Regions from separate parts of the Paenarthrobacter sp. NPDC057981 genome, predicted to be linked through region 1. Evidence: riboswitches for the same ligand, from Rfam matches in the RefSeq annotation. Region 1 holds a riboswitch; each other region holds the start of a gene.
What was found. Region 1 has a riboswitch for thiamine pyrophosphate ahead of thiO (glycine oxidase ThiO). Riboswitches for the same ligand answer to the same signal wherever they lie in the genome.
Positions count from the first base shown of each region.

Region 2: it holds a riboswitch for thiamine pyrophosphate, as region 1 does, so the genes downstream of both, thiD (bifunctional hydroxymethylpyrimidine kinase/phosphomethylpyrimidine kinase) here and thiO (glycine oxidase ThiO) in region 1, are expected to answer to the same signal.
Region 3: it holds a riboswitch for thiamine pyrophosphate, as region 1 does, so the genes downstream of both, thiC (phosphomethylpyrimidine synthase ThiC) here and thiO (glycine oxidase ThiO) in region 1, are expected to answer to the same signal.
Region 4: it holds a riboswitch for thiamine pyrophosphate, as region 1 does, so the genes downstream of both, ACFVSI_RS05915 (ECF transporter S component) here and thiO (glycine oxidase ThiO) in region 1, are expected to answer to the same signal.

Region 1 is NZ_JBHVQI010000022.1:20,979-23,922, reverse strand. Features, by position in the region: gene thiO (glycine oxidase ThiO) at 1-958, opposite strand, end outside; TPP riboswitch at 949-1,070, opposite strand; gene thiE (thiamine phosphate synthase) at 1,098-1,781, shown strand; gene ACFVSI_RS17225 (TM2 domain-containing protein) at 1,872-2,822, shown strand; gene ACFVSI_RS17220 (RNB domain-containing ribonuclease) at 2,940-2,944, shown strand, end outside.
Region 2 is NZ_JBHVQI010000011.1:78,575-81,518, forward strand. Features, by position in the region: gene ACFVSI_RS12110 (Rne/Rng family ribonuclease) at 1-1,280, shown strand, start outside; TPP riboswitch at 1,367-1,465, shown strand; gene thiD (bifunctional hydroxymethylpyrimidine kinase/phosphomethylpyrimidine kinase) at 1,456-2,944, shown strand, end outside.
Region 3 is NZ_JBHVQI010000023.1:46,281-49,224, forward strand. Features, by position in the region: gene thiC (phosphomethylpyrimidine synthase ThiC) at 1-1,150, opposite strand, end outside; TPP riboswitch at 1,145-1,252, opposite strand; gene ACFVSI_RS17655 (amidohydrolase family protein) at 1,349-2,431, shown strand; gene ACFVSI_RS17660 (VOC family protein) at 2,509-2,944, shown strand, end outside.
Region 4 is NZ_JBHVQI010000003.1:250,558-253,501, forward strand. Features, by position in the region: gene ACFVSI_RS05910 (ABC transporter ATP-binding protein) at 1-1,022, opposite strand, end outside; gene ACFVSI_RS05915 (ECF transporter S component) at 1,022-1,642, opposite strand; TPP riboswitch at 1,718-1,853, opposite strand; gene ACFVSI_RS05920 (NUDIX domain-containing protein) at 2,025-2,714, shown strand; gene ACFVSI_RS05925 (DUF4235 domain-containing protein) at 2,740-2,944, shown strand, end outside.

The sequences.
Region 1 (2,944 bases):
CCACGGCAGGCACCAGAACCTGCACGTCGCGCAGGAGCTGGTAGACGCCACCGGCCGAGACGGCGTTGGAGGTCGCAGACAGACTGTCCTCGCGTTGCGTAGCGCCGATCACCACGGTTCCGTCTTCCCGCGGAACGATGTAGACAGGCACTCCACGGACCATTCCCCGGACTGTGGCGGTTACAAGCGGACGGAGGTGCGCCGGGACGCGCAGGCGGAGGATGTCTCCGTAGACCGGCCTGACCGGAAGGCTGAGCCCCTCGGGAAGGCCCCGCAAGTGAGGGGCTCCCAGCCCGTTGGCCACGACCGTTTCGGCGGCATGGACGGTGCCGCCGTTTTCAAGCTCGACGCCGGCAACCCGGTCCCCGTCCCACAACAACCCTCGGGCAGAGGCCTCAACGGCGAACCCATCTTCGGCCCCCTTCACCCAGCTGCCATCGTCCGGCGAATGCGCGGCAAGGGCCGCCAAAAGGTGGGCCGCCAATTTCCGCGGATCAACCTTGTGATCCGCACGAATGTCGAAGGCACAGGAAATTTGCGGGCTCAGCAGTGGTTCGCGGTTCCGTGCCTCACGCAGGGACAGCGGCTCGACCTCCAGGCCCGCCGCAAGCTGAGCCGCGCGAAGGTCTGCGAGCGCCCTGCGGTCCGCGGCGTCGGCACCCACGGCGAGGGTCGGCGTCGTGCTGTATCCGGTGGCTTCCGTGGGCTGAGGCAGGCCGCCCACGAATGATGGCCACAATCGGGATGACTCGAGCATGAGGTCCAGGAGGTCTTCTTCCTGGTAGTGGAGTTCGCTCACCGGTGCCAGCATTCCGGCAGCCGCAAAGGTAGCGCCACTGGCAGGCGCCGGGTCGATGAGGGCCACGGAGCGGCCCAGCTTCCGTGCTTGATGGGCTATGCCCAGGCCAATGATCCCACCGCCGATGATGGCGACATCTGCGTGAATGGCTTCTGCCATCTGTTTCCTTCCCTACGCCGGTACTAGCCGGATCAGGTCAAGCGGTCGGCTCCCAAGCCCTCTCAGCCGGACGGTCACAATGATGGTCGTCGCGGCTCCCGCGGTACGTGCCCAGTTTAGAGGAACTAGTGTGGTTTCCATGACCCAGCATGAATCCCTCGCCTCGGCCCGCCTCTACCTGTGCACTGACGCGCGCAAACGCCAAGGCGATTTTGAAGACTTTGTCGATGCAGCCTTCCGGGGCGGAGTGGACATCATCCAACTCCGCGACAAGACGATCGAAGCTGCTGAGGAATTGGAATTGCTGACCGTCCTGCGCAGCGTTGCCGAACGCCATGGACGGCTCTGGGCAGTCAACGACCGGGCCGATATTGCCAGTGTTTCCGGGGCTCCTGTGTTCCATGTGGGGCAAAAGGATCTGCCCCTGGAGGTCGCCCGTACCTTCCTGCCCCACCCTGCCGTCATTGGCCTGTCCACCCACACTCCCGAGCAAGTGAACGCGGCCATCACCTCCTCGCCCAGCGACCCGGGTCTGGACTACTTCTGTGTTGGCCCGGTATGGGCAACGCCCACCAAGCCCGGCCGCGACGCCGTGGGAACCGGCTTGGTCACATATGCCGCAGAAGCGATCAAGCGCGCTGAAGAGACCACAGGCGGGGCCGTTGATTTGCCCTGGTTCGCGATCGGTGGAATCGACCTTGGCAACGTAGAAGAGGTACTCGCAGCCGGCGCCGGCCGCATCGTCGTCGTCCGCGCCATTACCGAGGCGGAAGACCCGACGGCGGCAGCGAAGTCGCTGCTCGAAGCCCTCGACGCCGCTTAGCGGCAACCCCGCGGGCCACGCTGCCCGACGGCCGGTCCCCGCCGGTCCGCCATCCAAAACCTCGCACCCGCACCACTGAAGGAAGTCCACGTGAGTTACCCGAATTACCCGCCCGCGCCCGATAACGGACAAGGAGCGGGTGTTCCTCCGGTCCCCAACGCACCTGCCCCTTATGGCAGCCCCTATCAAGGTGGGCCCTACTCCGGCTATCAACCCACGCCGGGTTCGGGTTCTTACGGCCCTCCGGGCGGCGATGGAACGGCAAAGTCGTTCGTGGTCACCTGGATCCTCTCCTTGCTCCTGGGCGGACTGGGTGTCGACCGGTTCTACCTGGGCAAGATCGGCACCGGCATAGCCAAGCTCCTGACCGCCGGCGGGTTCGGCATCTGGTCGATCGTGGACCTCATCATCACGTTGACAGGTAATGCCCGTGACAAGCAGGGCCGGCCTTTGGTTGGCTACCCGGAGAACAAGAAGAAGGCATGGATCATCACCATCGTGGTGTGGCTCGCCGGCATGATCATCGGCATCATTTCCACGGTGCTGTCCTTGGCGCTGGTCTCTGCAGGGATCCAAGGGCAGAAGGCAGCTGAACCGGCCCGCCCATCGGCGTCCCAGGAAGGTCCCCTCCCCTCGCCCGGCACCGCCAGCGATGCGAATTCCTTCACGGTGACGGTGTCCAGTGGCGACACTGTGAAGGTGGGCATTGTGGACACCCTTTACACCCCGGAAATTTCGGCCATGCCCTACCTGGAGCCAGCCAATGGAGGGTTCCTGCTGATGGAGGTTTCCTGGCAGACTGCCACGGGAACCAGCTACGCATCAGCCACAAACTTCGAGGCCTACGATGCTGACGGCAAAGAGGGCGAGCTGCTCTTCCTGGAGGAAAAAATGGGGACCTTCCCCTGGGGGGACGTACCGACCGGGAAGACTGTGCAGGGAGTCATAGGCTTTGACATCAAGAAGGGCCCGACCACCATCGTGGTAAACGACCTCGACGGTCAAAAGGCAGCGAGCTTTACGCTGACCCCGGCAGGCTAGCCTTCCACAGCACAGCACGCTGGATCCGGTAATAAGCCCGCAGTCGCTTGGCGGCTGCGGGCTTTTGCCTGGTGGGCGTCCAAGACTATCGGCCTGTTTCGGGCTACGCTGATTTTCGTGTC
Region 2 (2,944 bases), on a different contig from region 1:
TCCTGCCCTCCGGTGGTTCGCTGGTGATCGACCGCACCGAGGCCATGACCGTGGTGGACGTCAACACCGGTAAGTTCACCGGCAGCGGCGGCAACCTGGAAGAGACCGTCACCAAGAACAACCTTGAAGCTGCCGAGGAAGTAGTCCGGCAACTCCGCCTGCGTGATATTGGCGGCATTATTGTCATCGACTTCATCGACATGGTCCTGGAATCCAACCGCGATCTTGTGCTGCGGCGCCTGGTCGAATGCTTGGGGCGCGACCGTACCAAGCACCAGGTTGCTGAAGTGACCTCGCTCGGTTTGGTGCAGATGACGCGCAAGCGCATGGGTACCGGCCTCCTTGAGGTCTTCGGTGAACAATGTGAGCATTGCGCAGGGCGCGGTGTGGTGACACACGACGAGCCCGTGGAGCATCGTCGTGCCAACGTGGCGGCTGTCGAGCAGCACCGTCCCAACACCGAGGCGCAACAGCCCACCGCACGCACGGAACGCAAGCGTCGTCGCGGCAAGGGAGGAGCGCAGGGGGCAGCCGAAGCACCCGCCCAGGTCCATTCGGCGCCCTCAGCTCCGGCTGCACCGGCGGCCCACCCGGAACCACAGGACCCTGCGCGCCAGGCAAAAGCTGAAGCGACCCGTGCAGCGCTGGCGACGATTGCCGCCGCAGCCCATGCAGCCCACCTGCACGATGACGAAATCCACAAGGCCGAAGAGCTTGCACGGGCTGCAGGACAGCACGAGGCCGGCGCAGGCTCCGTTCCTCCCGCGGCAGAGCATGCTCCGACGGACCAGGCCACTGAGGCCCACGATGCCGCCGTCCGTGAAGCCCGCTCCACCCCGGTGCTGCGCTTCGGCGGCGAAGAGGTTGCGCTGCCATTCGTTGAACACCATGACGAGCCGCAGACGTCCAAGCCTGCCATGAGCCTGGACCGTTTGGCCGAGGCGTTCTCGCACCTCGGTGCCGCTCCGTCCGCCGAGGACGAGGGCCCTTCGGAGAGTGCAGCGGACCTCAAGGCTCCTGCAGCCCCGGAAGCCGCTGCACAGGTTCCTGTGTCGGAGGAAGCTCCTGCGGCTTCGAGGGGTCGCCGAGGTCGCCGGAACCGCAGTGCCAGCAGGGCACAAGGTGCGGCCAATGAGACCAGTGTTGAGCACCATGAGGAATCGGCCACAGCTGCCCAGGGATCGGCGCACGAGTCCAAGGCGCCGGCAGAACCGGTCCGGAAACCAGCTTCGGAGGAACCCATCATCCTGGGTGTCGGCGTGCCGGCTTCCGAGCTCTGATCGACGTCCGCGGTTTCGAGGGCCCTGTAATATCCGCCAGGAGCGGGCATTGCGGGGCCCTTGCCTTTTTCGGTGCGTTAGGCTGGGGGACTGACACGGGGTGCCAGGCGTTGGGCCGGGCTGAGATCCAGACCCGTTGAACCTGTCCGGTTAGCACCGGCGAAGGGATGTCCTCATGGCTGAGTTGTCATATTCCTCTGTGTACCCGTTAGTGGCGGAGCACACGCAGACCCCGCGGGTACTGAGCATCGCAGGCTCCGATCCCTCCGGAGGGGCAGGAATCCAGGCAGACCTGAAGAGCATCGCCGCCCACGGCGGATACGGAATGGCTGCCATCACTGCCCTGACTGCACAGAACACCCAGGGTGTCAGTGCGGTGCACGTACCCCCGGTGGAATTCCTGCGGCAACAGTTGACCGCGATCAGCAGCGATATCGCCATCGATGCCGTCAAGATCGGGATGCTGGGGGACGCCGAGGTGATCAACGAGGTCCGCAGCTGGCTCGAGGAGGTGCGCCCCGCCGTCGTCGTTCTTGACCCGGTGATGGTGGCCACCAGCGGTGACCGCCTCCTGACGGAGTCGGCCGGCGATGCTCTTCGTTCCTTGCTGCCGTTGGCCGACCTTGTCACGCCCAACCTGCCGGAGCTTGCCATATTGTTGGGCGAGGCGGAGGCGGCCGATTGGGCCTCGGCTCTGGAGCAGGGCAAACGCTTGGCCGCGGAATGCGGAAACACCGTGCTGGTCAAGGGCGGTCACCTGGCTGGCTCGGAATGTCCGGACGCGTTGATCAACACAGGTGGCTTGCTGCAGCAGGATGTCGTCGAGGTAGCCGGTCCCCGGATTTCGACAAAGAACAGCCATGGCACTGGGTGCTCGTTGTCGTCAGCGCTGGCCACAGTCCAGGTGCGTACGGGTGACTGGGAAGCGTCGTTGCGCGAGGTAAAGCCCTGGCTGCTCCAAGCGCTGAGGGGGTCAGCTGAGCTGGAGGTGGGCCGAGGCAGCGGGCCAGTGGACCACTTCCACCACCAGCGCAAACTCCACACCGGCGGGTTCGCTGCCACTTTGTGGAAAGAAGCCGTTCCCGAGCTTGAAAGAATCCACGAGCTGAACTTCATCCAGGAACTGCAGTCCGGGCAGTTGCCGGAGACGGCGTTCAGCTACTACCTGGCCCAAGACGCCATCTATTTGAATGGCTATTCCAGGGTGCTGGCCCGGGCAGGTGCCTTGGCGCCGACTGAAGATGAACAACTGTTCTGGGCCAAGGGCTCACAGCAGTGCCTGGAAGTGGAATCGGAACTGCACAGGAACTGGCTGAGTACCCGTGAGGCCTCGGGCGTGACAGGACCGGTGACCAAAGCCTACGTGGACCACCTGCTGGCCGCCTCGACGTCGGGCAGCTATGCAGTGGTTCTGGCCGCGATCCTGCCTTGCTACTGGTTGTACGCGGAAGTGGGGCAGAAGCTCCATGCCGCCTTTGTGGAGGCAGGGGCGTCAGCCGCCCACCCTTACGCGGAATGGCTGAGGACGTATGCAGACGAAGCTTTCGCCGCTGCCACCAGGGAGGCTATATCTTTCACGGACGCCGCAGCAGTCACGGCCTCTGGCCGTGAGCGTGCGGACATGCTGGAGGCCTTCAGGCAGTCCTGCCGCTATGAGACCGCGT
Region 3 (2,944 bases), on a different contig from region 1:
GCACGTCGTATTCCCAGGCTCGCTGGGTCAGTTCGGCCAGCGTATCCAGCTCAGCAAATTGTGCGGCATCGTTGGCGTCGGCAGTAGCACCCGGGCGCAGGCCGTCTCCCAACGAGAACGCGACGTCGTACTGGGCAAAGATTTCGCACAGCTCGTCGAAGTGCGTGTAAAGGAAGTTTTCCTGGTGGTGGGCCAGGCACCATCCGGCCATGATGGATCCACCGCGGGAGACGATGCCCGTGACGCGGTTGGCGGTCAGCGGCACATACCTCAGCAGCACACCGGCGTGGATGGTCATGTAGTCCACGCCCTGTTCGCACTGCTCGATCACGGTGTCGCGGAAGATCTCCCACGTGAGCTTGTTGGCCTCGCCATTGACCTTCTCCAGCGCCTGGTAGATGGGCACTGTGCCGATCGGTACCGGGGAGTTCCGGATGAGCCACTCGCGGGTGGTGTGGATGTCGTCGCCCGTGGACAGATCCATGACAGTGTCAGCGCCCCACTGGGTGGCCCACTGCAGTTTGTCCACTTCCTCCGCGATGGAACTGGTGACGGCGGAGTTTCCGATGTTGGCGTTGATCTTCACCAGGAAGGCCTTGCCAATGATCATGGGCTCGGACTCGGGGTGGTTGATGTTGTTGGGAATGATCGCCCGGCCGGCGGCAACTTCGCTGCGGACCAGTTCCACATCGCAGTTTTCACGCAGCGCCACGAACCGCATTTCGGGCGTTACCATTCCCTGCCGCGCGTAGTGCATCTGGGTGACGGTTTTGCCTTCGACGGCGCGGCGGGGCACGGGTTGTGCACCCCTCCATTCGGCAGAGGCGGCGCCGCGCCGCAAAGCCGCCTTGCCGTCGTCGAGCAGGTTGCGTTCACGGCCCGTGTACGCGGCAGTGTCGCCGCGGGCCTCGATCCAAGCGGCCCGGAAGGCTTCAAGGCCCACTACGGGATCGCTCCCGGGGCCCGCCGTCCGGTACACCTGCAGTGGCGGGTTCGCCTGGCCATTGGGGGAGGGCTCAAGCGAAATTTCGGTCACCGGAACGCGGATGCCGGTGGCTGGGTCTTCGACATAGGCCAGCGAATGGGACTTCAGGGACTGCGTAACAACCTCGTTTTGGGCAGGGCTGTGCTGTGTTTCGATGGTGCTCAAGGATTACTCACTTCCTTCGCCGGCATTACCCGGACAGGTTCAACGGTCGCAGGCCGCCTCAGCCCGATCTCAGCCCCTGCAAGGGCCCCCGTGTGGTCATGACGAAGCTACCACAGCTCCCATGCGCTACCCAGTCACATGGCACCTGGTCACATGTTGGCTGCACTTGCCGGCCCTGTACCGGACTAGGATTCTGGCATGTCCAACATCATCGAATTCAGCGGACCCGTGCTCGTCGCCGCAGATCAGGAGCGACGCGGGATGTGGTCCGTTGGGGGCACACTGACGTTCGAGCGCCCCAAGGAGCAACCGGACAGAGTGCTTGACGGCTGGGTCCTGCCGGGATTCGTTGATGCCCATTGCCACATCGGACTGGGCGCCGGTGGTGCGGTGGATGGGCCCACGACCCTCGCGCAGGCCCAGGCGGACCGGGACGCGGGAACCCTGCTCATCCGCGACTGCGGCTCACCCAGCGACACGCGGTGGGTGCAGCAGCGCGAGGACTTGCCCCGCCTGATCAGATCCGGCCGCCATATAGCCCGAAGCCGCCGGTACCTGCGCGGATTGGGTCACGAGATTGAGCCGGAGCAGTTGGTCGAGACCGTCCGGAAGGAAGCCCGCGACGGCGACGGCTGGGTGAAACTGGTGGGCGATTGGATAGACCGGGGTATTGGTGACCTGGCTGCCTCCTTTCCGGCGAAGACGGTCAAGGATGCCATTTCCGCCGCCCATGACGAGGGCGCCCGGGTCACGGCGCATTGCTTTGCCGAAGACACCATCGACGACATGCTTGATGCCGGTATCGACTGCATCGAACACGCTACGGGTCTGTTGCCACGCCACATTCCACGGCTCGTGGAGCAGTCCGTTCCGATCGTTCCCACACTTGTCAACATCGCGACCTTCCCGGATATCGCCGCCCAGGCTGCGCCCAAGTTTCCTGAATACGCGGACCACATGACGCGCCTCTGGGATCGTCGGCGTGAACGCGTGGTGGAGGCGTACGAGGCCGGAGTCGCCATTCATGCCGGTACGGATGCTGGCAGCGTCATCCGGCATGGCCGGATCGCAGACGAGATGAACGAACTGTACGACGCCGGCCTGCCGCCGGCAGCGGTCCTTGATGCGGCCACTTGGGGCGCCCGCAAGTGGCTGGGAGCCGAGGCCATCAGCGAAGGGGCGAGTGCCGACGTCGTGATTTGCCATGAGGATCCGCGCCGGAATCTGGCTGCCGTTTCCGCGCTGAAGCACGTCGTCCTTCGAGGGCAGCTGATCCGCTAGGAATAAATTGAAGCTTCAAGTAATTTAGATGGGTAGAACGAGCCGAAAGGCGGCCGCATCGACACCGGGAGCTTCACATGTCCGCTTCATCCAACCAGGACCTACTGCCTGCCGACCTCGCCATGGGCACTGTCATGCTCAAAGTCGGCGACATGAAAGTCATGAGTGACTACTACCAGCGCGCCTTGGGGCTGGAAGTTGTGGCCGAGCAGGACGGCGGCCTCTACCTGGGGCGGGTCGGCAAGCCCGTCGTCCATCTGGCGCCGGCCGCCGGTCTTCACCTGCCGGGGCGTGGTGAGGCCGGGCTGTTCCACACCGCCATCCTCTTCCAGGACCAGCCCTCCTTGGCGGCCACCATCGCAACCGCCGCCGGATATGAACCCCGGGCCTTCGTGGGAAGCGCCGACCACCTCGTCAGTGAGGCGTTCTACTTCACCGACCCCGAAGGCAATGGCATTGAGCTCTACTACGACAAGCCGCGTGAAGGCTGGCAGTGGGACGGCAAGAATGTGG
Region 4 (2,944 bases), on a different contig from region 1:
CCGGCCAAGGTGAGTGCGAAGGTGGACTTGCCGGCACCGTTCGGCCCGGTAATGGTCAATGCCTGGCCGGCTCTGACCTGGGCGGTGATGTCTTTCTGCGCGGGAACGGGCGGGACGGTCCTGAAGCCCTTCCGCTTGGGCTTTTCCCGGGAAACCGCAAGGTTCTGGGCCACGAGGAGCAGCTCGCTGGGACCGTCCGCCTGCAGCCGTGCCCGGGTCGCGGGAACGTAACCGGGTACCCACACGCCCGCTGCCATCAGCGTGGATCGTGCCTCGGAGAGAACCTGGTCCGGCGGCCCGTCCAGCAGTGTTCCCCCACCGGCAGAACCGGGCTGCAGGACCACGATCCGGTCCACCAGGTCCTTCCACACGGAAACCCTGTGCTCCACAACCACCAGCGTGGCACCGGTCTTGTCCAGGCAGCGGCGCACTGCGTCCCGGACCTCCAGCACGCCTGCGGGGTCAAGGTTGGCCGTGGGCTCATCGAGCAGGATCAGCCCGGGCCGCATCGCCAGAATGCCCGCCAACGCAAGCCGCTGCTTCTGGCCTCCGGAAAGTGCCGCCGTCGGGTGGTCCAACGCCAAACCGCCGCCGGCAGCGCTACGCAAGCCGACGTCGTCGAGCGCTTCGTGCACACGGGACCAGATCTCATCCCGGGGCACAGCCAGGTTCTCCGCACCGAAGGCGACGTCGTCGCCCACGCGCGAGAGGATCACCTGGGTTTCGGGGTCCTGCTGCATCAACCCGGCGCGGCCCCGCGACTCCCGGGGCGCGGCGCCGTCGATCAGCAGCGAGCCGGTCTCGTCCGAGTCGTCTTCCTCGTCACCCAGCACCCCGGCCAGGGCGTGCAGGAGCGTGGACTTGCCGGCCCCGGATGGGCCCAGCAGGAGGACCCGCTCCCCTGGTTCAATCCGCAGGTCCAGGCCCTGGATGGCTGGCGTGGAACGCCCCGCATGCCGCCACCCCCACCCCTCGGCGGAAATGGCGGCAGGCTTGACCGTGCCGCTCTGTGTGGCGGGCATCAGCTGAAGACTGGCTCCGAAGCGGCCTTGCGCGAGGCGAAGGAACTGAGAACGCCAGTCTTCGCCAGACCGCGGGTGGCGATCCAGGACAGTGCGCCGGCGATGATGGCGCCGGAAAGCGTGCAGAACGCGATGTAGGTCAGCTTGTCGATGGCCTCATAGGCGATGTTCCAGCCCCACGGGAGGAAGGAGTCGTTAAGGCCGCAGAAGAGTCCGGCACCTGCACCCGCGAGAAGCGACGTGGGCAGGTTGAACTTCTTGTAACGGAACGCCGCGAAGATGAGCTCCGCGCCGAGACCCTGCAGGATGCCGGAGATCAGCACCGTGGTGCCGTACTGCGAGCCCATGATGAGTTCGCCGGTGGCGGCCACAGCCTCGCAGAACAGGGCTGCGCCGGGCTTGCGGATAATGAGCATGCCCAGGACGGCGGGGATCATCCAGCCGCCGGCGATCAGGCCGGTCAGCGGCGGGTAGGCCGCGTTCATGGGGATGGATACGATCGCGGCGCCCTGAGACCAGGCCCAGAAGATCACGCCGCCGGCGATGGCGATGAGGGCTGCCACCACGATGTCTACAACTCGCCAGCCGTAACTGGTCTTCTTCACGTTTACCGTGGTCATTTTCTGCCTCCTGAGGTTACAGGAGGGGAAAGTGCTCCCCGGAGTCCACCTGGCTTGCGCCGTCCGGATCCGGACACTCTGAGAAGCTCGACTCCCTTGCGCCGGTACTAACCGGATCAGGTTCGAGGGTCTGCGGCTGTCCGCACTCTCAGCGCCCTCGCGTCTCCTGCGTGGTGCAGGATTCGACGGAGGCGCTCCCCTGTCGTTATCAAATCTGCCCTGATGGGCTGGTTCAGTTTACACCTTGGCGTGCTTGGGAGCCCGGGTGGGCGGGCAGGCGGGGTCATATTCCGTCCTTGCCCTTGCGAGGCCCGCTCTGCGCCCCATTCCTCGCCCGTGGCACGCAGAGCAGGCCCCGCAACGCACCTGCGAGAATGACTGCATGACGGATCTTCCCGGCTCCAGCCTTCCCGACACCACGCCAGTGTCCGAGCCACGCCTCGCAGCCAGCGTCATCCTGCTCCGCGATACCCCGTCCGGGCTCGAGGCGTTCGTCCAGCACCGGGTCAGCACCATGGACTTCGCTGCGGGGATGGTGGTGTTTCCGGGCGGCCGGGTGGATGCAACGGATCAGGCCGGATGGGATTACCCGGCGGAGCTGCTCCACAGCCACGCTGCCGCCTGGGCACAGAGTTCGATTTCCTCGGATCCAGCCCTGACGCAGAAGGCCGCGGGTACCGTCCTCGCTGCAGCCATCCGCGAGGTCCAGGAAGAGGCTGGGCTGGCCATAGAGGCCGCAGCCCTGCGCCCCTGGGCCAACTGGATCACTCCAGTGGATATGCCCAAGCGTTTTGACACCTACTTCTACATCGCGAAACCCGCACCGGAAGCGCAGCCTCGGCACCAGACCACGGAGGCCTGGCAATCACTGTGGATGCCTGTCAGCGGAATTTTGGCCGCCGAAGCTGAAGGCGGGCTTAAGTTGATGCCGCCCACCTATTACTTGCTCAAGGAAATCGCGGCTTTCGACTCCGTGGACGCCCTTTGGTCGGCCGAACACCCGGTGATCCCGGTGCTGGCGCCGGTCGGATCCTTGACTGCGTTTCTCAAGGAACGGGAGAACCGCAGGTAGCCTGCCGTACAGCTAGGCTGGGGGCATGAACCTCTTTTTCAAGCTGTTGGGCGCCGGAATTAGCCTCGGCGCAGGCTTTGTCGGTACCAAACTCGTCAACAAAGGCTGGGAAAAGGCCACGGGCAACAAGCCGCCCACAGGCAACGACGACATGGAAACGAGCCTTCGCTCGGCCCTGACCTTTGCGTTGGTTTCCGCCTTCGTGAGCACGCTGATCCAAGTCCTCACCA